DNA from 4 places in the Cytobacillus firmus genome. Region 2 is predicted to be linked to each of the others. Evidence: riboswitches for the same ligand, from Rfam matches in the RefSeq annotation. Region 2 holds a riboswitch; each other region holds the start of a gene.
What was found. A riboswitch is a leader RNA that binds a small molecule or an ion and turns the genes downstream of it on or off. The one in region 2 is predicted to bind S-adenosylmethionine.
Positions count from the first base shown of each region.

Region 1: it holds a riboswitch for S-adenosylmethionine, as region 2 does, so the genes downstream of both, NAF01_RS21575 (O-acetylhomoserine aminocarboxypropyltransferase/cysteine synthase family protein) here and NAF01_RS10035 (O-methyltransferase) in region 2, are expected to answer to the same signal.
Region 3: it holds a riboswitch for S-adenosylmethionine, as region 2 does, so the genes downstream of both, NAF01_RS22180 (methionine ABC transporter ATP-binding protein) here and NAF01_RS10035 (O-methyltransferase) in region 2, are expected to answer to the same signal.
Region 4: it holds a riboswitch for S-adenosylmethionine, as region 2 does, so the genes downstream of both, NAF01_RS11755 (methionine biosynthesis PLP-dependent protein) here and NAF01_RS10035 (O-methyltransferase) in region 2, are expected to answer to the same signal.

Region 1 is NZ_CP098323.1:4,265,039-4,272,640, reverse strand. Features, by position in the region: gene gcvH (glycine cleavage system protein GcvH) at 1-381, shown strand, start outside; gene NAF01_RS21600 (YusG family protein) at 541-780, shown strand; gene NAF01_RS21595 (toprim domain-containing protein) at 1,074-1,427, shown strand; gene NAF01_RS21590 (thioredoxin family protein) at 1,443-1,754, shown strand; gene NAF01_RS21585 (MFS transporter) at 1,901-3,172, shown strand; gene NAF01_RS21580 (hypothetical protein) at 3,317-3,655, shown strand; SAM riboswitch class I at 3,707-3,808, shown strand; gene NAF01_RS21575 (O-acetylhomoserine aminocarboxypropyltransferase/cysteine synthase family protein) at 3,895-5,211, shown strand; SAM riboswitch class I at 5,352-5,455, shown strand; gene NAF01_RS21570 (methionine ABC transporter ATP-binding protein) at 5,607-6,632, shown strand; gene NAF01_RS21565 (methionine ABC transporter permease) at 6,625-7,293, shown strand; gene NAF01_RS21560 (MetQ/NlpA family ABC transporter substrate-binding protein) at 7,306-7,602, shown strand, end outside.
Region 2 is NZ_CP098323.1:1,951,252-1,958,853, forward strand. Features, by position in the region: gene NAF01_RS10025 (DUF6063 family protein) at 1-587, shown strand, start outside; gene NAF01_RS10030 (coiled-coil domain-containing protein) at 565-5,025, shown strand; SAM riboswitch class I at 5,100-5,206, shown strand; gene NAF01_RS10035 (O-methyltransferase) at 5,313-5,891, shown strand; gene NAF01_RS10040 (PH domain-containing protein) at 5,917-6,300, shown strand; gene NAF01_RS10045 (MocR-like pyridoxine biosynthesis transcription factor PdxR) at 6,331-7,602, opposite strand, start outside.
Region 3 is NZ_CP098323.1:4,383,080-4,390,681, forward strand. Features, by position in the region: gene NAF01_RS22165 (M20 family metallopeptidase) at 65-1,273, opposite strand; gene NAF01_RS22170 (MetQ/NlpA family ABC transporter substrate-binding protein) at 1,560-2,387, opposite strand; gene NAF01_RS22175 (methionine ABC transporter permease) at 2,406-3,056, opposite strand; gene NAF01_RS22180 (methionine ABC transporter ATP-binding protein) at 3,046-4,077, opposite strand; SAM riboswitch class I at 4,236-4,337, opposite strand; SAM riboswitch class I at 4,438-4,536, opposite strand; gene NAF01_RS22185 (DMT family transporter) at 4,609-5,523, opposite strand; gene NAF01_RS22190 (MocR-like pyridoxine biosynthesis transcription factor PdxR) at 5,654-7,078, shown strand; gene NAF01_RS22195 (PAS domain-containing sensor histidine kinase) at 7,201-7,602, shown strand, end outside.
Region 4 is NZ_CP098323.1:2,307,591-2,315,192, forward strand. Features, by position in the region: gene odhB (2-oxoglutarate dehydrogenase complex dihydrolipoyllysine-residue succinyltransferase) at 193-1,446, opposite strand; gene NAF01_RS11740 (2-oxoglutarate dehydrogenase E1 component) at 1,448-4,291, opposite strand; gene NAF01_RS11745 (hypothetical protein) at 4,608-4,847, opposite strand; gene NAF01_RS11750 (H-type small acid-soluble spore protein) at 5,012-5,191, shown strand; SAM riboswitch class I at 5,369-5,484, shown strand; gene NAF01_RS11755 (methionine biosynthesis PLP-dependent protein) at 5,560-6,672, shown strand; gene metC (cystathionine beta-lyase) at 6,669-7,602, shown strand, end outside.

The sequences.
Region 1 (7,602 bases), 2.3 Mb from region 2:
AGCACACCAAAAGAATTACGTTATTCAGAAGAGCATGAGTGGGTAAAAACAGAAGATGGGAAAGTACGTATTGGGATTACGCATTTCGCGCAATCAGAACTTGGTGACATTGTATTCGTTGAGCTTCCTGAAGTTGGCGATGAGCTAAGTGCAAACGAACCATTCGGAAGCGTAGAATCTGTAAAAACAGTTTCTGAACTTTATGCGCCTCTAAGCGGTAAAGTGGTTGAAGTAAATGAAGATCTTAACGACAACCCTGAGTTCGTAAACGAGTCTCCATATGAAAAAGCATGGATGGTTGTGGTGGAGCCTTCAGATTTAAGCGAAGTAGAAAGCTTGATGACTGCTGAGCAATATGAAGATATGACAAACGAAGATTAATTAGAGAGCCGGTTCACTTCCGAACCGGTTTTTCGTTTTTTAGGGTAAATCATGTCCAGCTGCTTCAGTATTTTTGTTCTTACCTTTAATTGCTATTTTTCTTTTACAGAGACAGGGCAAAACTATAGGTACCCAAATGCATGAAAGGAATGATTACCCATGACATTGAAGCAGCAGAAAATCGATATAACTGACCGGGTTGTCGGCAAAATTAACAATAATGGGATAGATCTTTATCTTGAAAACGAAAAAATTGGCCAAATCAGCCTTCCGGAAGGCTCTTCTTTCAACTTGTCCCATCATTTTGAAACCGAACACCAAAAAATATACCAGAATGTCTCCGTTCCAGATAAAGCGCAAGCGCGCTACACAGACTGTGACGAAGGCGGCTGGTGCTGACTACTGTAAACAGCGGAATTATTTCCGCTGTTTATTTAATAGGCTAAAGTGTTATGACCGGGCATACAATGAATTAGGCTATTTAAAGAAGACATAAAAATATTTTTCTTTAAAAACATTTCCTTTCCTAAACCTGGCTAGGAATATATAAATCAGCACGGCCCTAACCTCCAAAATGGGCAGGAGATTCACACCATAACCGAGAATAATGAATATATTAAGATAAAAACAATGCATTACTGGCTTTTAGCTTAAACGAACAGTTTCAAAATAACTCCTTTCAGGTGATGACGATGAACGATGGAATTCCGGAAAAAGTGATTATTGTCGAGGGAAAGTCAGATAAAACAAAGGTTAAAAGCATTATAAGAGAGCCCGTTGAAATTATCTGCACAAATGGAACAATAAGCATTACCAAACTGGATGAATTAATTGACACACTGTTTGATAAGGATGTATATATATTGGTGGATGCCGATTCAGCAGGTGAAAAGCTGAGAAAACAATTCAAAAGGGAATTTCCAGAGGCAGAGCATCTATATATCGATAGAATGTACAGAGAAGTAGCGACAGCACCGGAACACCATTTGGCAACAGTGCTGCTGGGAGCTAACATTGACGTTTATACACAATATCTGGACAGATAAAGTAAGGATGATAAAATGCAGGAATGGTCGCAGCAGGACATTGAGGAAGCGATTAGCGGAGAAGAAAAAACGATTCTTATCTATTTGTATACGCCTATGTGCGGAACCTGCCAGATGGCAGGAAAGATGCTGGCAGTTACAGAGCAATTGCTGCCAGGTCAAAAAATGGGGAAAGCGGACTTAAATTATATGCCGCAATTGGCTGAAAAATGGGGAGTGGAAAGCGTACCCTGCCTCCTCATCTTCAGAAAAGGAACTTTACATGAAAAATTATATGCTTTCCGATCCGTACCCTATTTATTGGATAAAATCAGAAGCATCGATTAGCAGAAACCAGGAGCAAAGCAGCCTGGTTTTTTGCATGTTTTAAAAAAGCCTTTTCACTATTCAAAATATATTTACAAACCCATTCCGAAAGAGTATGATACTTAGGGAATCGAAATAAAAATCATACAGTGCAGGAAGGGATCCGCATGGCATTTTACAGGGAGTGGGCTGGTCAATTTAAAGGTTATAACCGCAACATAAAATTGGCTTTTATGGCGAATATCCTTACACAAATTGGTTTTGGGATATTCATGGTAATTTATAATTTCTACATAAGGGAGCTCGGCTACTCAGAAAGTGTTAATGGACAAATCATATCCATGACTGCTCTCGCGACAGCAATGATTCTTGTGCCGGCAGGGATCGCCAGCGACCGAATTGGCAGAAAAAAAGCGATGATGTTTGGTGCAGTTGCAACAGGTGTAGTTATGCTCTTCAGAAGTATAGTTGAAATGCAGGAGCTCCTGATTTTATTTGCATTTTTAACCGGGCTGACAACAGCCTTTCTTCAGGTATCCGGCATACCATGGCTGGCTGAAAATTCAAAGGCTGATCAAAGGGTTCATTTATTCAGTATCCACTTTGCTATAATGACGGGCGCAAATGTGATAGGGAACTTAAGCGGTGGCATCTTAACGGATGTATTTTCTTTGTTTACGGATCAGCTCACCAGCATACGCATCACCCTTCTGATTGCAAGTGTGTTTTTCATAGCCGGCTTATTTCCAATTTTGCGTTTCGCAGAGGTTTCGAAAGATCGAAAAGGTGCAAAGGGCATAAAAGGCTGGTCATTCAAAAATCTCTCAGCTAAAAATGACGGTGTCAAAATTATCGCGATGTTTGCTTTTGCTCAGCTGCTGATTGGAATTGGTGCAGGACTAGTTATTCCCTATCTGAATCTATACTTCGCAGACCGCTTTGAAGCCTCCAATTCAGCTATTGGCATGATTATTTCATTAGGGCAGGCTGCCACGGCCTTTGCCATGATTATCGGACCGGTTGTGGTAAGAAAAGTGGGAGAGGTAAAAGCTGTTGTGATCCTGCAGCTCATGTCACTTCCTTTCCTGCTTTTAACCGCTTATACTGAAAACCTTTGGCTGGCTGCCATTGGCTTTTTGTTCCGGCAGGCGTTGATGAATGCGGGAAATCCTATACAAATGTCATTGATGATGTCAAAGGTAAATGATTCGATGAAAGGACTGGCAAACTCAGTCAATCAGATGGTGTTCAATCTGGGCTGGGCTGTAATGGGCCCGGTTTCAACAGGAATCGTCATGAGATATGGAGATTATTGGGGATATGCACTCGTATTCACCATTACAGCTTCGTTATACTTGATTGGCTCTCTCTACTTTTTCTTTGTATTCAGAGGCTATAAAAAGACAAAAACTGCAGCAGCCTCTGTGAAAATAGTATGATCTGACATATTTCTCGGGAAATGAAAAGGCAATGCCAATTAAACAGGCAATGCCTTTCTGATTTTGTCGAATGAAAAATAAAGGATTAAAGCACTTTATTACTGAATATTAAAGTCAATTGACCCCATTAAAAGAGGTGAGGCTGTGAGGAGTTTACCTGATGTATTTATCCGGGAATTAAAGGCTAAAGGGCATCTTGGATTTTTCTTAAGAAGTTCAAACTTTTCTCTGCTTATTAAGGCGGGAAACACATGCATTCCTTTGAAAATTTCGAATGGGGAAATACAGAAGGCAAGCCGCATCAGCCATTTTGATGTGGAAATCTCGGGATCGGAAGAAGCTGTATTGTCACTGATTACAGGAAAAGTAAAGCTAAGGGATGCCATTTCCCAAAACGAAATAATGCTTGAAACCTCTTACAGAAAAAAATTGCTGCTCGAGTCTTTTTTCTGTTTAGGGAAAATTTCACTGCACAATACTTGACCGTTTTTTTTATAGTATGATAATATCGTTTTAATATTAATTAACTGAATATTCTTATCAAGAGAGGCGGAGGGACTGGCCCAGCGAAGCCCGGCAACCGGTAAAGTACACGGTGCTAAATCCAGCAGAGCAGAATGCTCTGGAAGATAAGAAGAGTCGATAAAGCCCTCTTCTTATGAAGAGGGTTTTTCTGCTTTTAAGAAATGAAATACAAACATTTTTATAGAGGAGAGATAGCGATGACGGACAAACAGAAAAATTACCGCTTTGAAACAATTGGAGTACATGGGGGGCTGAAGCCTGACCCTGTAACTGGCGCGAGGGCGGTCCCAATTTATCAGAATAATGCTTATCAGTTCAAAAATACAGATCACGCTGCAGATCTCTTTGCCCTGAAAGAACCGGGATATATTTATAGCAGGATACATAATCCAACTGTCAGTGTGTTTGAGGAAAGAGTGGCCATGCTTGAAGGAGGAGTGGGTGCGCTGGCTCTTGCCAGCGGCCAGTCTGCTATTACACTTGCCATTTTAAATATCGCCGAAGCTGGTGATGAAATTGTTGCCGCATCCAATTTATATGGGGGCACTTATAATTTATTTGCAGTTACACTTCCCAAGTATGGAATAAAGGTAAAACTGGTGGATCCAAAGGATCCGGAAAATTTCCGGAGCGCCATTACAGATAAAACAAAGGCTGTCTTCGCCGAAACGATTGGAAACCCCAGCCTGAAAATCCTGGATATTGAAAAGGTTGCCGCAATTGCCCACGAAAACGGTGTGCCGCTGATTGTCGATAACACTTTTGCTACCCCTTATCTTTGCAGGCCTATTGAACATGGAGCTGACATTGTCATACACTCAGCGACAAAATGGCTGCTCGGCAATGGGACCACAATGGGGGGAGTTATTGTAGATGGCGGAAAATTTGACTGGAATTCTCCTAAGTTTCCGGGCTTTACAGAGCCTGATCCGAGCTACCATGATATTGTCTATAGCGAAGCAATTGGCGAAGCTGCTTATATTATCAAAGCACGGGTACAGCTGTTAAGAGACTTAGGACCTGCAATGAGTGCGCAAAGTGCATTCCAGTTCACACTGGGTCTTGAGACTCTGCATGTGAGAATGAAGGAGCATGTTGCCAATACCAAAAAGGTAGTGGAATATCTGGAGGCGCACCCAGCCGTTAATTGGGTGCTCTATCCAGGTCATGAAAGCCACCCGGACAAAGACTTGGCAGATAAATATTTGCCAAAAGGAGCCGGGGCAGTGGCTGTATTTGGAATTGCGGGCGGACGAGAGGCTGGAGCCAAGCTGATCAATAGTTTGCAGCTATGGGCACATGTGGCAAATGTCGGGGACGCAAAGAGCCTGATTATCCACCCTGCAAGCACTACTCATCAGCAGCTGGATGAGGAAGGGTTAAAAGCTGCAGGAGTGCCGGAGGACCTGATTCGGATTTCGATCGGCATCGAAAATGCAGAAGATTTAATTGAAGACCTGGAACAGGCGATAGAAGCAGCTGCAGGTCTCACATCGCTAGCTGCAAAAGCGTAAAGGAAAATTTACCATTCACTTTTTTCCGAAAGTTTGAAATTTCATCGTTGACACCTTTTTAATGGCTATGATACGATAGCAAACGTAATTAAAAAACTGCTTAATTCATTTAAAGTATTAATTTAATATAGAACGTTACACTCTTATCAAGAGAGGTGGAGGGAAGTGCCCTATGAAGCCCGGCAACCGTCAATTAGTTGAAATGGTGCCAATTCACTCAAAGCATAGCTTTGATAGATGAGAGAAAGGACTAAATTTTTTTATGCCTTTCTGCTCATGTGCAGAAAGGCATTTTTGCTTTTGCGCATGAAAGCCTATATAGAGTGAAAAATAGGGAATAAAAGCAGTCTATTAATTATTATCTGTATCTTTCGATAAAAGAGGTGACTATCACGTTGATTTCTATAAAAGATGTACAGAAGATTTTCTCTTCAAAAAGCGGTCAGGTAAAAGCAGTTGACGATGTAAACCTGGAGGTAAAAGAAGGAGAAATTTTCGGTGTTATCGGATACAGCGGTGCAGGTAAAAGTACCTTAATCCGCATGCTGAATGGGCTGGAGCTTCCTACCCATGGCAGTGTAACAGTAGCAGGCAATGAGGTTTCAAAGATAAAGGGAAGCAAGCTAAGAAAAGCACGGCAGGAAATAAGCATGATTTTCCAGCACTTCAACCTGTTATGGTCGAGGACAGTAAGAGAGAATATTGCATTTCCGCTTGAAATCGCAGGTGTTTCCCGGCAGGAAAGGCTCAAAAGAGTAGATGAGCTCATTAAACTCGTCGGTCTGGAAGGAAGAGAAGATGCCTATCCTTCCCAGCTTAGCGGGGGTCAAAAGCAAAGAGTTGGGATTGCCAGAGCCCTTGCCAATAATCCAAAAGTGCTGCTTTGTGATGAGGCAACATCTGCCCTTGATCCGCAGACAACAGACTCCATTTTGGAGCTGCTTGTTGACATCAATGAGCGGCTGGGCTTAACCATTGTCCTCATTACACATGAAATGCACGTAATCCGTAAAATCTGCCATCGGGTTGCTGTTATGGAAGGCGGACGGATTGTGGAAATCGGCCCTGTATTGGATGTCTTTAAGAATCCGAAAGCTGTGATTACAAAGCGCTTTGTCCAGCAGGTGACAGAGCCTGAAGAAACGAAGGAAACAATTGATCATCTGGTCGATTTGTATCCAAAAGGAAAAGTAGTCCAATTAGGATTTGTCGGTGAATCAGCTGAACAGCCATTGATTACAAACCTGATCCGTCACTTCCAGGTAACTGTTAATATTCTGCAGGGGAAGATTTCCCAGACGCAGAATGGTTCCTACGGTACCTTATTCATCCATGTTGATGGAGAAGCAGAGGAAGTTGCAAAAGCGATTGAATTTATCCATTCTCAGCAGGTGGGCGTGGAGGTGATTTCCAATGCTTAATGAATGGTTTCCAAATGTGAAATGGGACTCCATGTGGGAAGCTACTGTGGAAACTCTCTATATGACAGCTATTTCTGTTATTGCAACGTTTATTTTAGGAGCGATTTTGGGGCTGCTGCTCTTTTTGACCTCAAAGGGGAATATCTGGGAAAATGCAGCAATCAATAAAATTATCTCTACGTTCGTCAATATTTTCCGTTCGATTCCATTTATTATCCTTATTGTATTACTGATTCCATTTACGAAGTTTTTGCTTGGGACAATGATTGGGGAGGATGCAGCTTTGCCTGCATTAATTATTGGTGCTGCCCCGTTTTATGCCCGAATGGTGGAAATCGGCTTGAGGGAAATTGACAAAGGGGTAATTGAAGCGGCCAAGTCAATGGGCGCAAAAACAAGCACGATCATCTGGAAGGTTCTGCTTCCGGAATCAATGCCCGCCCTTGTTTCGGGAATAACCGTGACAGCTATCGCGCTGGTTGGCTACACAGCCATGGCTGGTGTAATCGGCGCCGGGGGTCTAGGAAATCTGGCTTATCTGGAAGGATTCCAGCGGAGCCGAAGTGATGTAACGCTTATGGCGACCGTCATTATTCTAATCATCGTATTTATCATCCAGTTTATTGGAGATATCATTACAACAAAATTAGACAAACGATAAGGAGAGATTGACATGAAAAAATGGTTATCACTTGTTCTTGCACTGGCAGTTGCACTTGTACTTGCAGCTTGCGGCACTTCAGAAGAGGGCGGCAATGCCGGTGAAGGCGGAGATAGTAAAGAAAGCAAAAAGATTACAGTGGGGGCTTCCAATGTCCCTCATGCTGAAATTCTTGACGAAGCAAAGCCATTACTTGAAGAAAAAGGCTTTGAACTTGATGTTGTGACATTCCAGGATTATGTATTGCCAAACCAAGCTCTTGAATCTAAAGAGCTTGATGCAAACTACTTCCAGCACATTCCTTATCTT
Region 2 (7,602 bases):
CGCCGAAACGGATTCAGCTCGTTGTTCAGCCGACCGGTTCTGTTTTTGCGACGAATTTTACACATATGAAGGACAGGCATAAACAGGTTGAAACCAAAAAACATTTTCACCTGATGAGCGTTGTCATTATGGCATTTCTGGCGGGCATCGACCGCAATCAGGCGGCTAAGATCCGCACGAAGCGCGAAGGTATCAGCTTTTATACATTAGAACGGCAAGTGAATGATGTCATTATGAATTGGGATAGCCTGCTTAAAGCAAAGCCGGATTTCGGAGAAGAAGAAAAAATTGATATGAGAGACGTTGTGACGACATGGAAATACATGGAGGTCGACACAGATGATTATGGAGCCAGGAAAGCCAATCGCAGAACGCGGATTGGTTTGATTGCAAGTGCCATGCGTCTTTTGGAAACAGAAGGACTCATCGTCATTCTGGATCGGGAGGATATACCGAAGGCGATTCCAAAGCAGGAGTTATTTGAACGGATTGAATATCTGTATCATGACTATGACCGTTATGAGATGTTCAAGGAATTAATGAAAACAGAGGAGGAGGATCAGCATGCCAAAAATACATCGAATTAGAATTGCCAGCCTGAAATATGATGGCATGCAAAAGCAGTATAGGGACACCACATTTAACTTTCATAATGAGGAAACCTCCACAAATGGCCTCATTTCAATGATGAATGGGGGAGGAAAAGGTGTTTTCCTGCAGACCATATTTCAGATCCTTAAGCCGGGTACCGCATGGGGAAAGCAGAATAACCGCTTTTATCAGCAATTCTTTTTTAATAATAAAGAGCAGTTTATTCCTTATACCTTTCATGTTCTCATACAGTGGGAGCTCGACGGGGCTGACCGCAGGCATTTGGTGACGGGCGGAATGTTTTCAGCAGAACAGCGTATTTCAATGAATGAAGAGAGCGGAGATAGCAAACCTCTTGAACAGGAAGCGAAAATTGTCCCGAATATTACCTTTTATACAAGAGAGTTTGAACGAAAAGAAGAAGCATCTCTTGAACATATTCCGCTCTATGAAGATGGAGAACTGGCTGAAACAGAAGGCCTTAAGGATTATTTAAAATGGAATGGGTACGATGTTTACCGGGATACAAAGAAACACTACCGAATTTTGGATACATATGGGATTAACCGAAAAGATTGGGATATTATGAAGGACATTAATAAGGATGAAGGCGGCGTCGGAAAATTCTTTGAAGGCGCTGAAGATGATCATTCCCTGTTCCAAAAGCGGATCATTCCTACAGTCAGTCAGGTTCTGCACCGGACGGAGCATCAGAAGAACGATCTGGTTGAGATTTTTAAGAGTCAGGCAAGCATCGCGAAGGACCTCCCTGTTTTGCTGAAAAGAGAGCAGGCACATAAAGAGTTCCTGGAAGATATTCTTCCTTTTGAAGAGAGCCTGGCAAAGGGTATCGGGCATAAGGAAATTGTAGAGGACAGTATTAAGGCCGGAAGACAGCTGCTTGGCGCTTTGGAGCATTTGAAGAAAACAGAAGAAGAAACACTCATTGAACTGGAAAAGGAAATCGAAAAATTAACAGGCAGGCAAGTGGATCTGCGTTTTCAGAAAGATAATCTTGAGTATGCAAAAGCTCACCGGGAAGTGCTGGATTGGGAGAAGAAATTAGCGGAAGAGCAGAAGAAGCATATTGTTCTGCAGGAATCAGTGAAGGAAAAGCAGGAGCGAAAAGAAGAGCTGGCTTTTCAGCTGTTACTAAAAGAATGGCATGAAGGGGAACAAAGCATCCGCGCGCTTTCCCAGCAAATTGCGAAGCTCGAGCAGAACAGCGGCCTGGAGCAAGTGAATCAAAGAATGGATGAAATCAAAAAAGAGGCGGCACAGCAATGGGAGAAATCCTCCGTTGCCATTAGGGAAGCCGTTCAGCAATATTCCGGATATCAAAGGTTTTTAAAGAAAAAAGCAAACGACCTGTCAAAGCAGGACAAACAAAAGACCCAGGAGATTGCTCAGCTTCGTACAGAAATTGATTTTCTTTATACCAAAATTCATGAATTTGAATCAAAAGAAGAACAGCTTATCGAGGAATTCGGTGACCGCATTGCCTATGATTTAACGGGTTTTATTGAAAATCTGAATAAACAGATAGAAACCAAAGAAGCGGCACTCAAAGATATACAGGCAAAAGAGCATAGTTCAAATGAAAAGCAGAACCAGCTTGCTTCTTCCCATGGTACACTCGCACAATCCATTCAGTTTTCAGAAGAAAAGTGTGAAGAGCTAAAAAAGAAAAGTGAAGAGCAGCAGCAAAAAGAAACAAAGCTGTTCGATCAGCTGCAAGGTGTTCTGCAAGGTGTAACAGCACCATTCACGAATGCCCTTTTATCAAAATATGCCCTGGAAGTGGAAGAGCTCCTCGTTCAAAATCGCGAGCAAGGGGAAGAATTAAAGAAAGCACTCTGGGAAACGCAGCTGGATTATGCCTTAAATAATGAGCATTTCTGGATTGCCAATAATGATGTGCAGGAATTGAAGGAATGGATTGATGAAAAGACGGGGATTGACGTATTTTACGGATCCCAATTTCTCCAATCCTTAAAGCCGGATGAAGTGGCGAGCCACATGCTTTCTCATCCTCTTCTGCCGTACGGCTTAGTAGTCAGCAGGCCGCAATGGGAAAAAATCAATAAGCGGGTCCTTAGCGGAAGGATGTATAAAAGTCCGGTCCCGATTTTTATGCGGGAAGAAATGGCGGGCGAAAATCAGCAGAATGCCTTTGTGATGATCACCGGGACGGAGAAGGAGCTGCTGGCGGATAAAAATCAGTTCACAAACTGGAAGATTGAGATTGCGAAACAAATAGAAGATCAGAAAGATACACTTGCAGAGTTGGAAAAAACAGAAACAGCGCTGCGCCGTATTATAAAAGAAATCGACCGATTCCTTTCCCATGACCTTGCCGGTGATATCGAAAAAGTACTTCTTCAGGAAATGGAAGCCCTGCTTTCGAGGAAAACGGAATTGCAGGCTATCATCGTGCAGGAGGAAAAAGAAAAAGAACTGCAGCTGGGACTTAGAGAACAGTTGGAAAAGACGAAGAAAAAGATTGAAAATCTATCTAAAGACGCGGAATCCTTAGCGGGATTTAACCGAGAAAAGTCGATGCATCAGGAAAATAAACGGGTAAAGCAGGAAAAAGAGAAACAAAAGGAAGCTTTCGAAAAGCTGCAGAATGAACTGGGAAACGAGTTTCAGACCATCGCTGACCTTCAGGAAAAGTGGAGCCAGACCTATCTGGAATGGAAGCTGTCAGCCGAGCAAAATATTAAGAAGATCGGCTTCTTTATAGACGGTGCTGCTTTTCCAGCAGCTGAGAAAGCAGAAGCTTCTGAGGAGGTTCCGCGATTATCACCCTATATTTTAGAAGAAATCAATGGCAGCATTGAGGAGCTTAAACAGCTGCAAAAATCAAAAGAAGAACAAGCCAGTGAACTGCTCGCGATTCAGGCGACAAGAGAATCCGAACAAAAGCAGCAAAGGAAGCTGGAGAAAAAACTTCATGCTCTTAATGAAGAGTGGAAGGACGCTTCTGTACCGGATGAACCAATAAGTATTTTGGAAAATATGGTACAGGCAGCTGCAAAGGAAACAAAGGCAGCAGAAAAGGAAGAGCGTGAGCAGGAAAAGACCGTAACCATTGCTGAAACTTCCTTAAAGCATGGAATGGATCAGCGTAAAAAATCCTCAAAAAAAGTGGCCAAGCATGATCAAAAGCCTGAAGAATGGGAAGAGCTTGATCTGGAAGTGAAGACGATCGAAATTACTGACCAGACCAAACAGACAAATGCAGAAATAAAGAAAACGGAAGAACGCAAAAAAGAGGCAGAACAAAGCATAACTGAGTTTGAAAAAGATCAATTGCATTTATCCGTCATTCTTAAAGAGGAAGCGGCAGCTTTCTCGGATGATGACATCGAAAAAATAAAGAGTCAAGGAAAGCAAAGCATCCTTTCCTGGAGTGAAAAACATCAGGCTATTCAGGATGAAGGGCAAGAGAAGCATGCGAAGATTGAACAATCACTAAGAAATTTAAAGCTTGCTATTGAAGGCAAGGATTGGGAAATCCGCTTTAAGAATGAAGTCTTAACTACGCTTGATCATATGGATACAAGGCATTATGCGCATATTCAAAGTGTCGTCCAAAACATGAAGCGCTTTTCTCAGAGCGGCCTGGAGCAGCTGGAGCGCGACAAAGAACGGGCGGAAAAGGCGCAAAACTTCTGGGCAAGCCGGGCAAGCATGAAGGTAATGAGCATTTCAGAGGCAATTCGCTCGATGATTGCGAAAATGAAGCTTAAGAATGAAAGGGGTTCTTTCCCGCTCGTCCAGCTTAAAGAAGATATCCTGCCTAAAAAAGCGGAAGATGTCGAACCTTTACTGAAACAGCATTTTGTTTCAGCCATTAATAAAATTACGAAGCGATTTGAGATGATTGATGATAATAATCCGATGCTGGATCAGGAAATCAAACAGCTTATCAGTGATGAGCAAATTTTATTTGTTTCCCTCAGAAATCGCTATCCGGAGCTCCTGGTGTATAACATGCGTACAGACAATGCATTCATGTACGGTAAACCGCAGCGTGAGCATTATTCGACCTGGCAGACGATCAACCAGGGTTCGAAGACGAAATCTGATGGCAGCGGCGGTCAAAAGCTATCTGCCCGCATGGTTATGATGATGATGCTTCTTTCGGTCAAGAGTGAAACCGATCAAAGCTGGGTTCCGCTAGTCTGTGATAATCCCTTCGGCCAAGCTGCTTCTGCCCATGTGCTTGATCCTATTTTCGCTGTAGCCGATAAGCTGAAGTTCCAATTCATCGTCGTCACTCCGCCTGAATTGGTGAAAACAGAAATCAGCCAGAGATTCGAAGCGTACTATAAATTGGACTTCATCCGTGAAAAGGGGAAAGAAATTGTGTCGGATACGATTGTTCCGGCTTATAGGATTTATCAGGGAGAGGAAGCAGTTCATTAGATTAAAAGAATGAAAGTATTGCCATTTTACTGAAACTATGCAATACTTGGTTGAAAATATAAATTTTATACAAATTCTTATCCAGAGAGGTGGAGGGACTGGCCCTGCGAAGCCTCAGCAACCCCTGATTATGTCAGGAAGGTGCTAATTCCAACAGAGTTGACGCTCTGGGAGATAAGAGGTCGTTTTGATAAGTAAAGGCCTCTTATAAAGAGGCCTTTTTTTGATGCTCTTTTATAGTTTGAGCTTGGTTTAGATTAGAACGAAGAAAGAGGAGGAATGGCAATATGGAAAACGGCGTTATACAGGTACCGGAAGCATATTCAAGGATATTACAGGAATCAGATGTGCTCGGCTTCGGGCAGTCATGTGATATAAAAACAGGATTTTTACTGAAGGGGCTGGCAGCCTCTAAATCTGGAGGAAGCTTTTTGGAGCTGGGAACAGGTACGGGAGCGTCTGCTTCATGGATCATTGATGGGATGGATGAAGGCAGTAAGCTTACGACCGTTGACATAGATCCGACAGTGCAATCGATCGCGAGAAAGTACCTCGGGAATGACAGCAGAATCACATTTTGCTGTGAGGACGGAGCAGCTTTTATTCAAAACCTGTCGGAAGGGTTCGATTTTATTTTTGCAGATACATGGCCGGGGAAATTCGAGCTTCTGGACAAAACCCTGGATCATTTAAATATCGGCGGTTTTTATGTGATTCATGATGTGTTTCCGCAACAGAAATTGCCTGAAGAATTTCGGATCAAAGCAACTAAACTTCTAAAAACTCTGCAGGACAGACCTGACCTGGACATAACAGAATTGGATTGGTCTACTGGGCTGATACTGGCAGTTAAGACAGCGGTTTGACAGATGAAATGTGAGGGGGAGTTCCATGGACAACATTAAAAATCAGGTTAAAAATGTATTGCATGAAGGTGAAAACATAATTGAATGTTTAAGCTGTTCATTAGTTGCACATTACTGTTTAGCACCGCAGGCAGGCTTATTTGCAGCAACGAACAAAAGACTGCTATTCTATGGAATCCCGGTATCAGAAACAAACAAGGAATTAGTTGAAGAATTTGCGTATAGCCATATAACTTCCATTGAAGAAAAAAGGGGTATCACCGGGAAGCATATTCATATGTACTATAAGCAAGACTTGTACAAATTCCAGCAAATCCAGGGGATGAATTTGTTTGATTTTATGGTGGCTGTTAAGGAAAAGATGAGCCTGTTTACCACTTCACCAAAAGAGCGTTATCCTGTAAGATAAGCGCTCTTTTAGTTGAATATTTGACTTAGTCTAAATGCAAAGATAACGTTTCCATGCATTAGCGATTAATTTGACTCCTCTCTCAATCTCGTCCATCGAGGGGGCGCCATATCCAATCATCACTTGATTGTTTGGCTTGTGAAGATGATACATAGGTAAAACAGCATCGATTTCAACTCCCGCCGACTTTGCCAGTTCAATTGCTTTAGATTCATTCAATCCTTCTGGTAATGTCACGATGATATGCAAACCTGCTGTATCTCCAATTATGTCAAAGTTTTCTCCTAAATGCTTTGACAGGCTATCTATTAAACAGCTCCTTTTAGCTCTATATAAAGTTCTCATTTTTGCTATATGGGATAAATAAAATCCTTCATCCATAAACTTTGCAGCAGCTCTCTGATCGATTCTTGAAACAGTAGACTTTTGATAAGCATTAAATTTTTCAAAGTCCTGCTTCAGGGCTGCTGGCATAACCAGATAGCTGATCCGAAGTGATGGCAGCAATGTTTTTGAAAAGGTACCGAAGTACAGTACCCGCCCGGTTGAATCCAGATGGGATAATGCTGGGATTGGTGCCCCTTTGTAGCGAAATTCAGAATCATAGTCATCCTCGATAATGTAAGCAGACTGTTTAATTGCCCAATTTAACAGTTCAACCCTTCTGGCAATAGACATAATTGTACCGGTAGGATATTGATGAGCAGGTGTGGTGTATAACAAATTTACAGGCTCATCAGCATCAGGCACACAGCATCCTTCCTCATCCACAGTAATCGGATAACATGGCAGCTGTAATTGCTCAGTAATAGATTTAGCCCGAATAAAACCTGGATCTTCTATTCCGATGGCGCTCCGTTTAAAAAACAAACATACATTTAGCAGCTGCTGTTGGAATCCGCTGAAGATATACACTTGCTCCGGCTGGCAGGCCAGCCCTCTAGCTTGCTGTAAGTATAGTGCAATTTGGGCACGCAAAGAATATTCGCCCTGCCACGGTGCATTGCTGGCATTAGATTCATTAAGCTCTTTTCTGTATAATCGGCTCCAATGTTTATAGGGGAAGGCGGAGGCATCGACTTGCCCATTTTTAAAATTAATATGAAACTCATTCTGAACTCTTTTCTCCAATTCCATTGTATTAATTTCACTATAGTGCCATTCATTCTGAATTTCAGAAACAAAATAGCCTCTGCGTTCTGCTGAATAACAGTACCCTTCACTCAGCAACTGTTCATAAGCCATCTGAACAGTTATGATGCTTACGTTCAATTGTTCAGCCAGCCGCCGCTTAGCAGGAAG
Region 3 (7,602 bases), 2.4 Mb from region 2:
TCAAATATGAGGAAAACACTCACAAAAAAGAGGAAAAGCTATCCGCAAAAGATAGCTTTTGTTCTTATTCAGCAGCTTTTCGCTCTAAAAATTCCTGTTGAATGGATTTAAGCAGTTCCGGGTCCGTTACCAGCTTGAATGCTGTGAGAGCCAGCCCCTTTGCTCCTGTTATCAGCGCTTCATCACCTTTTTCAGATGCGGCGGCTTCCCGGAACGGAACTGTATGGGCAACAAGATCATCCGCACCAATTTTAATATAAGGATGAATGGTTGGCACCACCTGGCTGATGTTGCCGGCATCCGTCGAACCAATTCCATCCCGGTCCCCTTCCACTACGGTTTCCCCCAAGTCTTCAATCACTTCTTTAAACACCTGGTCATATGTTTTGTTTAACAGCAGGTTATCTACTTGGTTTTGAAAAGCAATCACATTCAGCTTGGCTCCTGTTGCCAGGGCTGCGCCTTCTGCGACAGCTTTAACCTTCCTTGTTACCTCATTTAAACCTGTTCTGGTTGAAGCACGGATGAAGAATCTGGCTTTTGCATACTCAGGGATAATATTTGGTGCATCCCCGCCATGAGTAATAATTCCATGGATTCGCACATCATCCTTCAATTGCTGACGGAGAGCATTTATTCCGTTGAACAGCTGAATAACTGCATCCAGAGCATTGATTCCTTCCTCCGGTGAAGCTGCTGCATGGGCAGGCTTTCCGATAAATTCGAAGTCAAGCGGATCAACTGCCAGTGATGAACTGGTCAGGCGGGTATGGTTTGATGGATGAACCATAAGGGCGGCATCAATGCCTTCAAGCAATCCATGCTTCACAAAGCTTCCTTTTGCACTTCCATTTGGCCCGCCTTCTTCCGCCGGGGTCCCCAATACTACTGCTTCTCCTCCGGTCTCATCAATAACCTTGCTCAATGCAATGGCTGCTGCCACACTTGTCGTGCCGATAATATTGTGGCCGCATCCATGGCCCAGCCCGGGAAGGGCATCGTATTCTGCAAGGAAAGCAATGGACGGCCCCGGCTTAGCGGATTTTTTCCGGGCCAGGAAAGCTGTTTCATGACCGGCCACTGCCCGCTCTACATCAAATCCTTCCTGCTCAAGAATGCCTGAAAGCAAGCCCGAGGCAAAAAACTCCTCATTCCCTATTTCCGGGTTTGCATGGATCTGGTGGCTTGCGGAAAGGTAAAGTTCCTTGTTATCATCAACATTCTTCTTGATTACTTCTTTCAGTTCGGATAGTGCTTTTACAGGTGCCGTCATTATTGTTCCTCCTTTTATAAAGTGAAACTTCAATCAGTGGGGGTTTTCCTTATCCCCCACTGATTGTTAGTCGCGTTCTAGTGTCGCTAAGATCTCCGCTAGCGCTTCGATCAATCGACACTACGAACCCGATTGGTTCAACTAAGCCTCTGCCTGCGCGTCGGCAAGTTTCACTGTATCTCACCAATCGGGCCTTTACAGGCAGTTTGACCCCCACTTATCCTCCTTTGATTCCTCTGAGTCTTGAAGTGGGGGTCTTACTGCCCGTTAGACTGCGATAAATTAATTACCAGCCAATATCACTTAATGGGATGAAAGTCGGGATCATGCTTCCGTCATATTCTTTCGTGATGAAATCAGCTACATCATCTTCCTGGTAAAGTTCTGCAATTCTCTTAAGCGTTTTGTTATCCTTGTCTTCTGTTCTGACAGCAATGATATTTACATAAGGTGTAGCGGTTTCGCTTTCAATAAAAACTGAATCCTTAGTTGGGTTAAAGCCTGCATCTACAGCAATTCCGTTATTGATTACAGATGCAGAGACATCTGGAAGGGCACGCGGCGTCTGCGCTGATACCATTTCTACAAATTCAAGGTTCTTCTTGTTTTCAACGATTTTATTCAAGTCCAGATTTCCGTCATAGTCCTCGGATAATTTGATCAGGCCGGCTTCCTCCAGTAAAAGAAGGGCTCTTCCGCCATTAGAAGCATCATTTGGAATGGCGATCTTGCCGCCTTCCGGAATGTCTCCTACAGATTTTACTTTCTCAGAATAAAGACCCATTGGTGCTAAAACAGTTGTCGCAATCGGTGTAAGATCCATATTATGCTCTTTAATAAAAGTGTCGAAATAAGCGACTGTCTGGAATGCATTTACATCAAGATCACCTTCTGCAAGAGCAACGTTTGGCTGTACATAATCAGAGAATGTAACAACCTCAATTTCAATGCCTTCCTTTTCAGCCTTTTCTGCAATAAAGTCCCAGATGCGTGTATCTGATCCGCTGACGCCCAATTTAACCTTCTTTGTTTCTTCTCCGCCAGTTGTGCTTGAGCATGCCGCAGTGAACACAGCCAATGCTAAAATAATGAATGATAAAAATAGTTTTTTCATGATGTGTTTCCTCCTAAGTTATCTTCTTCTGATTTTTTTGGATAAAATATTTCCGAATGACTGCAGGCCTTGAACCATGACCACTAAGATTGCAACGGTAATCAGCATGACGGTTGTATCGAATCTCTGATAGCCGTATGTAATGGCAAGGTCACCAAGGCCGCCGCCTCCGACTGCCCCGGCCATGGCTGATGCTCCGACCAGACCGATTGTCGCAATGGTGAAGCCTAATACCAGCGAACTGAGTGCTTCCGGAATCAGGAATTTAAGGATAATCTGTCCCGGTGTCGCTCCCATTGCTTCTGCCGCTTCAATGACTCCCGGATCAACCTCAAGTAATGAATTTTCTATTAATCTCGCAATGTATGGTCCTGCATAAAAGACGAGCGGCACTACGGCTGCAGCAGTTCCAATCGATGTTCCGACAATCATTCTGGTGATTGGGATGATGGCTACCATTAAAATGATGAATGGGACTGATCTGAAAATATTAATAATGCTGTTTATAATGTTAAAAACAACGGTGTTTTCCAGCAGATGCCCTTTCCTTGTCACAACAAGCAAAATGCCAAGCGGCAGTCCGATAAGAGCTGAAAACAGCAAGGAGAATGCCACCATTTGGACCGTTTCGATTAAGGCTTCGATGATTTTTTCCTGGTTAACTAGCACGTGATGTCACTTCCTTTATTGAAACTTTTTCCTGGCTGATGTACTGAATAGCACGCCTGATTTCACTGTCCGGACCCTGGAATTCGACAATCAGGTTGCCAAATGGAGTTCCCTGCAGTTCAGTAATATTTCCAAACAGGACGTTGAAGTCGATATTAAACTTTTTGGCAACCTGAGAAAGCAGCGGCTGTCCGGCAGAGTTTCCGACAAAGTTGATTCTAAATACCTTTTGAAGCCCCTCCTGTTTTTCAATCACTTGCTTAATGGAGTCAGGTATTTGATCATTCATAACCGTGCTGACAAAGTTTTTCGCTGTTGGGGTTTTTGGTGAAGAAAAGACATTGAAGACGGTTCCTTCTTCAATAATTCTTCCTGCCTCTATGACAGCGACACGGTCACAGATTTCCCTGATTACAGACATTTCATGGGTAATGATCAGAATGGTAATGTTGTATTCTTTATTTATTTTTTTCAGCAGCTGCAGGATCGAGCTGGTTGTCTGCGGATCCAGAGCTGAGGTTGCTTCATCACATAATAGAATGGAAGGCTGTGTTGCCAGCGCCCTGGCAATTCCGATCCGCTGCTTTTGCCCGCCTGACAGCTGATCGGGATAGCTATTCGCCTTGTCGGCAAGCCCCACGAATTCTAACAGTTCATGGACACGCTGTTTTATTTCATCCTTAGGGATCTTAGCCAGTGTGAGCGGCATCGCCACATTGGCAAACACGGTTTTGGAGTTTAAAAGGTTAAAATGCTGAAAGACCATCCCGATGTTTCTTTTCACTTCACGAATTTCTCTTACAGATAAAGCCGTCAGATCATGTCCGCTGACAATGACCTTTCCTGAAGTCGGCTTCTCCAGCCAATTGACACAGCGGATCAAAGAACTCTTTCCCGCACCGCTGAAGCCGATCACCCCGAAAATCTCACCCTTATTAATCTTTAAATCTATTCCATCCAGAGCAGCTACCTGCTGACCTCCGCTTTCATAGACCTTCTTTAAATTCTGAAACTCTATCATACAGCATCTCTCCTTTGATGGTGTCAGGTACCAATACCACTTTAATGAACTGGTATAGGTGCCTGTCACCTTTTGTTATCTAATTATTCCTATGCGAAAACTAAGAATTATATCCTGAAATTTACCCCTTCCGTCAGAAGAGGTTTTTTGAAATCCTCTCCTTATCTTCCAGGCTTTTCGCCTGCTGGATTTGGCACAGTGCCTTCTGCCTGCTGCCGAAGCTTCATTGGGCCAGGTCCCTCTGCTTCTCTTGATAAGAATTATTCATATGTTTATGAATAGAATCTTGATGTATTTTTCCGCGTAAAACAAAAACCCTCTTCTAAAGAAAGAAGAGGGCAGCATTTATCAATGGTCCTCTTCTTATCTTTCAAGCAGTGCTTGCTGGATTTGGCACGGTACATACTGTCCGCTGCCGAGGTGTCATAGGGCCAGTCCCTCAACCTCTCTTGATAAGAAGATTTTTAATATGCGGTTGTTAATATGTTTATTACTTTACCATCTTAAAGAAAAGGATGTCAATCATATTTTTCAAATATTTTCACTTGATTCATTTTCATAAATTTCCGTAACTTTTTTAGAGCTATCTTTACGGTGAATAATCACCACACCTGCTAGAGCGAACATCCCACCCATAATGGATAACATAGCCGGCACCTCCCCCAGCCAAACCCACGCAATGACAAACGCCATTGCTGGAGTCAGATATAGAGAGCTCACCGCTTCAGACGCTCCCCCTATGGATGCAAGAAAAGCCAGGGCAATATATGGAATTACCGTCGGAAAAATCCCCAAATAGAGGACACTTAAAGTGGATTCGGCCGAAGCATGAAAGATCTCATTTCCGAGCCCGGGAATATAAACCAGCATAAAAGCAGTCCCTGCCCATACTGTATATGATGTAAATGACAAAAATCCGTATTTATTTAAATATTTAGTCTGAAACACGAAATAGATGCTTTCTGAAATGGAAGCAAGGAGGACGAATAAAGTACCGGTTTGGATCACAAACCCGCCTCCTGTACCAAGCGATATTAGTGCGGCACCCGCAAAACTGACAGCGGAACCAATCCACCTTACTCTTCCAAACCTTTCCCTTAAAAATAAAGCAGCCAAAGCAGCCGAAAAGATTGGAGTCATTGAGACAATCAAGCTTGCCGGCCCTGCGCTTACTGTTTTTTCCCCCATATTCAGTGCTGTATGATAAACCGTAAAACCAAGGAATCCCAGCATAAAAATAGCAGGAAGATCCCTTATATCCGGAAGGCGCATCTTCGTCACCAGTGCGAGGACACCAAGTGCAATGGAGCCAATTAATAGCCTGAAAAGGGCAAGGTGTTCCGGTGAGTACGATTCAAGCCCAGCCCGGATTCCCGGGAATGCGGATGCCCAGAGAATGATAATAGAACTATGCGCCCCGATAATCATAAATTTTTTATTTGCCATCTTCATCCCCCTTATCAGCATTTCCAGCCATTATCAGTGCTGCTTTTCAGGATAATCAATAACTGATACAATGTCCTCAACCAATTAGAAAAGAATTTTGCCAGCCAATTTCATAAAGGCGGTTATATGGATGGACAAAGCACAATTGCCAAAATATCAGCAAGTTATGGAAACGATTAAAGGAAAGATTTCCAAAGGAGAATGGCCAATCGGAAGTAAAATTCCAAGCCAGCGGAAACTGGCTGAAGAGTTTGGAGTAAACCGAAGCACCATTATCACTGCTCTGGAAGAACTTGCAGCAGATGGATTACTAGAGGGGAAAACGGGGGTCGGCACAAAGGTTATTAATAATACATGGACTCTGCTCTCTTCCAGGCAGTCTGCCAGCTGGAGCGAGTATATCGATACAGGGATACACAGAGCCAGCGAAAAAATCGTTCAGGAAATTAATGACTTAGAAATGGACCCCGCTTTTATACAGCTCAGCAAAGGAGAGCTTTCCCCAGAAATTTTCCCTGTACAAACAATGCAGAAAGTTCTAAAGGAAGCTGCTGATGAATTGAGTGAACTCGGTTATGAGGAACCAAAAGGGTTTTTGCCATTAAGACAGGCAGTCAGTGAGTATTTGGCAGCATCCGGAATCTTCACTTCTCCTTCCTCGATACTTATTGTTTCGGGAGGGCTGCAGGCACTGCAGCTTGTTTCACTCGGACTTGTGCAAAGAGGGGCACCCGTATTTCTGGAAAAGCCCTCTTACCTATATTCTTTACAGCTTTTCCGGTCTTCTGGCATGAATTTAAAAGGATTGCCAATGGATAAGGAGGGAATTATCACGAAAAGCATCTCTTTGAAGAAATACGAAAAAGGGAAATCCATTTTATACACGATTCCTTCCTATCATAATCCTACTGGAATTTTAATGACAGAAAAAAGAAGGAGGGAACTGCTTGATGTGTGCAGAATAGAACAGCTGCCAATTGTGGAAGATGATATTTACCGTGAGCTATGGCTTGATGAAAAGCCTCCGCCGCCATTAAAAGCAATGGACAAAAACGGCCAGGTCCTTTATATGGGAAGCTTGTCAAAAACATTGAGCCCCGGACTTCGAATAGGCTGGGTAGCAGCACCTGAACCTGTTATCGACCGGCTTGCCGATCTTAAAATGCAGACTGACTATGGTTCAAGTTCACTTTCACAAAGGGTAGCTGAAAAATGGCTGTCCACCGGCCTCTATCAAAAGCATATGGAAAATGTACGTGAGAAGTTAAGAATTCGTCGTAATACTGCCCTGGATGCATTAGATGCTCACTTGTCCGGGATAGCAGAATGGAATTCTCCAGAAGGAGGTTTTTTTATATGGCTGAAAGTACCGTCCAATATTCCAATTCGAAGTCTCTATCGGCAGGCTATTTCAAGAAAGCTGCTGATGAATCCAGGCAGCATATACAGTGACGGACCGAATCATTATATACGGATTTCGTATGCTTATGCCCCGCTGGGGGAACTGGAGGAAGGGATATTCATCCTTGGAGAGGAAATAAAAAAGCTCCTGTGATTATAGTACCTAACGAGGTATCCTTTTCGATTGGCATAGAGTGAAATTTATCCTATATGTCAATCTAAACATGTATTGTATAATGATGGAAAAGTGTCATTTTTCAAAAAAGGAGGGACAAAATGATTAGGACCGAGAATCCGGCAGATTTATTCGCGGACAAAGTCGAAGCGAGGAATATGCAGCTGGCCATTCAGCATTCCAGCGACGTAATTGCAAGAGTGACAAAAGAAGGCATTGCTTTATATGTCTCCCCTTCCTGCCTGCCCACACTGGGGTATTCACCGCAGGATTTTTACCGGAGCAGCCTTTACTCATACTGCCATCCAAATGACCGGGATCTTCTAAGAGATGCACTGGCCGAGCTCGAACAGCTTCCGCATAATCGGGAGACTTTTCGTTTCAGGCATAAGGAAGGACATTATTTGTGGCTGGAAGCCAATTTTTCAGTCATTAATGACGATAAAGAAATGATTTGCATTATCCGGGATATGACACAGAGAATTATCATGGAAGAGGAAATT
Region 4 (7,602 bases), 360 kb from region 2:
TTTGTTTCCTTAATGCAAATAATTTTCCATAAAGAAAGCGGAAGCGCCTTGCTCATCCCCCACACCTCGAGGGGGTAGGCGCTGGAGCTGGAAGCAGACACTCTTCACAGAGTTATTAATAACGTTCATTTTTATAGTTTCGTATGCTCCTAAAAAAACCAGAGCGGAACCCCACTCTGGTTTTTTTATTTATTAGGCTTCAAAAAGAAGGCTTTCCGGATCTTCAATCAGTTCCTTGACGCGTTTCAGGAATGTTACAGCTTCTTTTCCGTCAACAATGCGGTGGTCATAAGATAGTGCGATGTACATCATTGGACGGTTTTCCATTCTTTCAGCATCTATCGCAACCGGGCGCAGCTGGATGGAGTGCATTCCAAGGATACCAACCTGAGGTCCGTTCAGAATTGGCGTAGACATCATGCTGCCAAATACACCGCCATTTGTGATCGTGAAGCTTCCTCCCTGCAGATCTGAAAGAGCGAGCTTATTGTCTCTTGCCTTCACTGCAAGGTCCATGATATCCTTTTCGATTTCCGCAAAGTTTTTGCGGTCTGCATCGCGGACAACCGGAACGACAAGACCTTCAGGAGCTGAAACAGCGATACCAATATCATAGAATTTTTTCAGAACGATTTCATTGCCTTGAATTTCAGCATTTAAGTAAGGATTCTTCTTAAGTGCTGCAACGACCGCTTTTGTGAAAAATGACATGAAGCCAAGCTTAACATCGTTTTCTTCAAAGAATTTATCCTTCCGCTTCTTGCGAAGGTTCATTACATTTGTCATGTCCACTTCATTGAATGTGGTCAGCATGGCTGCTGTTTGCTGTACTTCTACAAGGCGATTTGCAATTGTCTGGCGGCGGCGGGACATTTTAATCCGTTCCACTTCTTTTCCGCCTGATGCCTGTTCAGCCGGTTTGGAAGCTGCTGCCGGTTTTGATGTTTGAGCCTGCTGTTTTGCCTGGTTAGGATTAAAGGATTCAACATCCTGTGTTCTGATTCGGCCCAGTGGGTCGGCTGTCGGCACCTGGCTCAGGTCAATGCCCTTTTCTCTTGCCAGCTTTCGTGCTGCCGGTGAAGCGATTGGACGCTGTCCGCCAGTTTTTTCTTCAGCAGCAGGCTGTTGTGGCTGCTCCTCTGCCTTAGGCTCTTCCGCTTTTGCTGCTTCAGGCTTTTCTTCCGCTTTTTCCGGAGCAGGTGCAGCTTGTCCGCTTTCATTAACGACAGCAATGGTTTCACCTACATTAACCGTGTCGCCTTCCTGTGCTTTGATTTCCTGTAAAACTCCGCTATGTTCAGAAATAATTTCAACATTTACTTTGTCCGTTTCAAGTTCGACAACATAGTCACCTTTATTGACAGTGTCACCAGGCTGTTTCAGCCACTGTGCCACCGTACCTTCTGTAATGGATTCCGCCAATTCTGGAACTTTGATTTCTGCCACCTTAATTTCCTCCTTCTTGCTTGCGTGTTAGGGTTTCTTCTATTATGCGTGCTTGTTCTTTCTTATGAACAGTCGGGTCACCTTCTGCCGGGCTTGATCTGCGTCTTCTTCCGATGTAGCTGACTTCGATTTCGCTGCCTGCGATTTCTTTCAGTCTAGGTTCAACGAAATTCCATGCACCCATATTTTTAGGTTCTTCCTGAATCCAGACAATTTCATCCACATTTGGATAACGGGTTAAAATGTCTTTGATCTGATTCATTGGGAACGGATAGATTTCTTCCACACGTAAAATATGGAACCAATCCTGATCCGGATAGTTTTTCAGGTTTTCGGCTAAATCAATTGTGATCTTTCCTGTTCCAAGAATGATGCGTTTCACTTTTTCATGATTTTGACCTAAACCAGGCTGTTCGATAACGGATCGGAATTCTCCTTCGCTCAATTCAATTCCATTTGATGCGACAGTCGGATTGCGCAGCAGACTCTTCGGAGACATGATCACTAACGGGCGAACTTCCTCTTTTCCGAGTATGGCAGCCTGTCTTCTTAAAATATGGAAGTACTGTGCTGATGAAGAAAGATTGGCAACTGTCCAGTTATTTTCAGCTGCAAGAGTCAGGAATCTTTCCAGGCGCGCACTTGAATGTTCTGGTCCTTGTCCTTCATAACCGTGCGGAAGGAGCATGACAAGACCTGATTTTTGGCCCCATTTTGCTCGGCCGGCAGCAATAAACTGGTCAAACATTACCTGTGCTGCATTGGCGAAATCACCATATTGAGCTTCCCATAAAACAAGGGTTTCCGGAGCAAATACATTATATCCATATTCAAAGCCTACAACAGCGGCTTCTGATAATGGACTATTATGGACAGCGAATGATGCCTTGGCAGTTGAGAGCTTATGCAAAGGTGAATACGCTTTTCCAGTTGTATGATCATGCAGGACAACGTTTCTTTGAGCAAATGTTCCTCTCTCTGAATCCTGGCCAGTCAGTCTGACAGGTGTGCCATCAGATAGGATGGTTGCAAATGCCAGTGTTTCTGCGAGGCCCCAATCAATTTTGCCGTCCCCTTCAAGCGCTTCCAATCTGCGCTGTAAAATTTTGCCGAGTTTATCAAATACCTTGAAATCCTCCGGCCATTTTAATAATTCTTCATTGATTTGTTTTAGTTTATCAATTGAAACGGCTGTATTAATTTTTGGCAGACCCTTTTCGACAGTTTCAGGAGGATCGGTTAATTCAGCTTCCTTCTTTTCTTTTGGCACTTTTTCATAGGCTGCCTTCATTTTTTCCAGCACTTCATTATGGACGCCTTCAGCTTCCTCTTTACTGATGATCTTTTCATTTAAAAGCTTTTCAGCATACAGCGCTTTCACGGTTGGCCGATTGCGTACAATATTATACATAAGAGGATTCGTCGTCATAGGCTCGTCCATCTCGTTATGTCCAAAACGGCGATACCCGATTAAATCGATGAGGATATCCTTCTGGAATTTAGCACGATACTCACAGGCAATTCTTGCCGCTGCAACTACTGCTTCAGGTTCGTCCGCATTAACATGCATAATTGGCATTTCATACCCTTTGGCCAGATCACTTGCATATCTGGTAGAGCGTGAATCATGTGATTCGGTTGTGAAACCAATTGTATTATTGGCAATGATATGGATTGAACCGCCAGTATTATAGCCAGTCAACTGTCCGAGATTAAGTGTTTCTGCTACAATGCCCTGACCAGGGAATGCTGCGTCTCCATGAATGATAATGGCTAGAGCAGCTTTTGGATCTACTTCAGGATAACCGGCCTTTGTTCTGTTGTCCTGTGAAGCTCGCGTGTAGCCCTCCACTAGTGAACCAACAAATTCCAGGTGGCTCGGATTGTTAGCTAATGTCAGTCTGGCTATTGTCGTATTCTCATCTTTGATTTGTTTATCAAGACCAAGATGATATTTAACGTCACCTGTCCAGCCGTAATTGATCCCGATGGATCCCTCAGAAGGAACCAGTTCTTTATTCGGGGCATGCTGGAATTCTGCGAAGATCATCTCATATGGCTTTCCAAGCACATGAGCAAGCACATTTAACCTTCCACGGTGGGCCATTCCGATGTTAATCGTTTTTGCTCCATCAGAAACGGATTCAGAAACAATTTCATCCAGTAACGGGACCATTGTATCCAGACCCTCAATGGAGAATCTCTTTTGTCCGACGAAAGTTTTATGAAGGAACTTTTCAAATTCCTCAACTTCAGTCAGTCTTCTTAAAACTTTCAGTCTTTCCGCTTTTTGCATTGACAGCTTGTGGCTGTTGGCCCCTATTTTACGGCGAAGCCAGTCTTTTTCGTTTTCATCAAATATATGCTGGAATTCAAAAGCAATGGGTCCCATATAAGCGCTCTTCAGGAATTCAATTGCTTCAAGTCCGTTGCGTAAAGGATATGTGGCATCTTTGGTAATGACACCAGCAGGGATCTCTTTTAAGTCATTTTCAGTTAAGCCATATTTGCTCAGTTCAAATAAAGCAATTTCCGATTTATTGTTACCCAGTGGATAAATATCGGCAGCCAAGTGGCCATATGTGCGGATATTATCTGCCAGGCGAATAGCAGCAAGTGTTTTCTCAAGCTGTCCGGCATTCATTGGCTGATTTGCAGATGAAGCCATTTGCACCGTTCCTTCACTCGTAAGAGGGGAACCATTTTTTTCAAAGTACTCTTTCATTTCAGGATCAATCGAGGATGGATCCTCTAAATATCTTTCATAAAGTTCAATAACGTAGCCAAGGTTTGGGCCATGAAATCCCTGTTCAAAAGGTCCCTCACCATTCAATGGCTTTTTCATGGAAAATTACCTCCATAACTGTTTTGTAAGTGAATAATTCAATACGTTTTTTCTCTCTAAAAGTACAATACCCATCATAAGAAGGGATTAACAATTCATTTTTACGAATAATAATATTTTTCAGAGGATAAAACGTTTCCACAGCTATTCTAACACGTAAAATCTAGTTGTACAAAGATAAAAACATGAATATAGTGGAAAACTATTAAAAAAATTTTTTAATAATTACTTATTCTAATAAAATGATTTGTAAATGGGTAAACATTTATAAATAAGAAATAACTGAACATATAAAAAAAGCCGAAAAGTTTCGGCTTTAAAAAGTTTCTACCAGGTTAATATAGATTTGTTTCGATTCATTGGTATTTTTTCTGTTTTCTTTAAGGGAAGATTCAATGGCTTCTCTGGTATCTACGGGAAAATCAAAATGACCGCATGTTGTACATTTTTGGAATAAGCTGCCGGCAACATTCACTTCAATGCCATCAATTGTCCGGAAAACGGCTGGCCCATCTGTTTCAGCAAATCTGTGACGGCAGTGACTATGTTCTTGCATAATAGCTTCCCTCCAAGAAATATTATTTTCCTCATTATTATAAAGGAAATATTCTGAACTTTAAAGCGATCTACCTATAACAGTTTATGCCAGGCTCATTTTAAAAGAATAATATGTGTCTTTTTAAGGCACATTAAAATTATTCAAATTCAGGAGGTTTTTCCATGAATATAGGCAGAGCAAAAGAGATTGCTGAGTCTGCTGAAATGCACAGTGTTACTTTAAATGGCATACCGATCATCATTCAGCATGTAGATGAGCAGACTAAGACAGCACGCATTTACACAAAAGCAAATTCTGAAAAAGAAATGAATGTGTCGGTTAACGATTTGATTGAAGAATGAATACCCTAAAAAAACTTTCCAGAATGTAATGGAAAGTTTTTTTGGTTCAAGATCATATTTTAGGCAGAAGGACTCAAGATGCCTGGCCCGATATTTTTTATAACATGAAATATTCAAAAAAGTGTTGACTATTAACGGTTTACTGTAGTAAAGTTTAGAGAAAATTTAATATTTGATTTCTTATCCAGAGAGGTCGAGGGTAAGGCCCGACGACGCCTCAGCAACCAGCAATCGTATTTTGATTGAAAAGGTGCTAATTCCTGCAAGTTTTTTAGAAACTTGAAAGATAAGAAGAATGGCTGTTCACATTAAAAAGTCTTCTTCTTATAGAAGGCTTTTTTTATTTTAAAGAAGGAGTGTTTACCAGTATGTACAATATTGACACCAAATTAGCGCAAATCGGAAACAGGAGCGAATCAGCAACAGGAGCAGTGAATCCGCCTGTATACTTTTCAACCGCCTACCGGCATGAAGGCATTGGACAGTCAACTGGCTTTGACTATAGCCGAACAGGCAATCCTACCCGCCAGCTGCTTGAAAAGGCGATCGCCGATCTTGAAGAAGGCGATCAAGGCTATGCCTGCAGTTCTGGAATGGCTGCCATCCTTACGATTCTTTCCCTCTTTAAATCAGGAGATGAGTGGATTGTTTCCAAGGATTTATACGGCGGAACCTACCGTCTGCTTGAACAGGGCTTCAAAAAATGGGGACTGCAGAGCAAATATGTGAATACGAGCACTCCGGAAAATGTTGAAGAGCTAATCACCGAAAATACGAAAGCTATTTTTCTGGAGACTCCCACTAATCCGCTCATGGAAGAGACAGATATTCAGTTAATAGCTGATATCGCGAAACGGCATAATATTCTCCTGATCGTTGATAACACATTTTACACCCCCCTTCTTCAGCAGCCTCTAAAGCTTGGTGCTGATATTGTCATCCATAGTGCGACAAAGTATCTTGGAGGACATAATGATGTACTTGCCGGTTTAGTTGTCGCAAAAGGCAAACAGTTATGTGAGGATCTTGCCATGAACCACAATGCTGCCGGTGCAGTCCTTAGCCCATTTGATTCCTGGCTTTTGATCAGAGGCATGAAGACACTCTCTCTTCGCATGGAACGTCATGAAAAAAATGCCCGGGAATTAGCGGCTTTCTTATCAGACCACGCTGCCGTAACGGAAGTTCTTTATCCAGGCAAAGGAGGAATGATATCTTTCCGGGTCCAGGATGAATCCTGGGTGAATCCTTTTCTGCAGAGCCTCTCCCTCATCTCCTTTGCTGAAAGCCTTGGCGGAGTCGAGAGTTTTATAACATATCCCGCAACACAAACGCATGCGGACATCCCAGAAGAGATCCGCATTGAAACAGGTGTCTGTAACAGGCTTCTGCGTTTCTCGGTTGGAATCGAAAATGCAGAAGATTTGAAGGCGGATCTTCAACATGCTTTTGCAAAGGTTTTAAAGGAGGCAGTACGATGAGTACGAATTACACATTTCAAACGAAATTACTTCACAATAATCAAAAGTTCGACCCGGAAACAGGAGCTGTCAGTGTACCGATCCAGCATGCCTCCACTTTCCATCAAAAAGATATAGATGCATTCGGAAAATATGATTACAGCCGCAGCCTGAATCCAACAAGGGAAGCACTTGAAGAAGTCATCGCCGAGCTTGAAGAAGGGATTAGAGGGTTTGCCTTTTCTTCTGGAATGGCTGCCATTTCCACAGCATTCCTCCTCTTGTCACAGGGAGATCATGTGGTCATTACAGAAGACGTATATGGCGGAACCTATCGCATGACAACAGAAGTCCTGTCCCGTTTTGGCATTGAGCACACATTTGTTGATATGACTAATCTAGAGGAAGTAAAAGAAGCAATCCGTCCAAACACAAAAGTTTTTTATGTAGAGACTCCTTCCAACCCGCTGCTGAAGGTGACAGATATACAGGCCATCAGTTCACTGGCAAGACAGCATGGAGCCCTGACATTTGTGGATAATACATTCCTTACCCCTGCCCTTCAAAAACCGCTCTCTTTAGGGGCGGATATCGTGCTGCACAGCGCAACCAAATTCTTATCCGGACACAGTGACGTCGTAGCCGGCTTAGCTGTTGTGAAGGATCCGGAGTTAGGTGCAAGATTGGCTTTTCTCCAAAATTCCTTTGGAGCTGTTCTGGGTGTTCAGGATGCCTGGCTTGTTCTTAGAGGCATTAAAACGCTGCAAGTAAGGCTGGATCAGTCTGTGAAATCAGCTGAGAAGATTGCTCGTTTCCTTCATGATCACCCAGCAGTAAACAAAGTTCATTATCCCGGTTTTGCAGAACATGCCGGCTATGAAATTCAGAAAAAGCAGGCTGTGAATGCAGGTGCCGTCTTGTCTTTTGAACTTGAAGATGAAAAGTCGATGA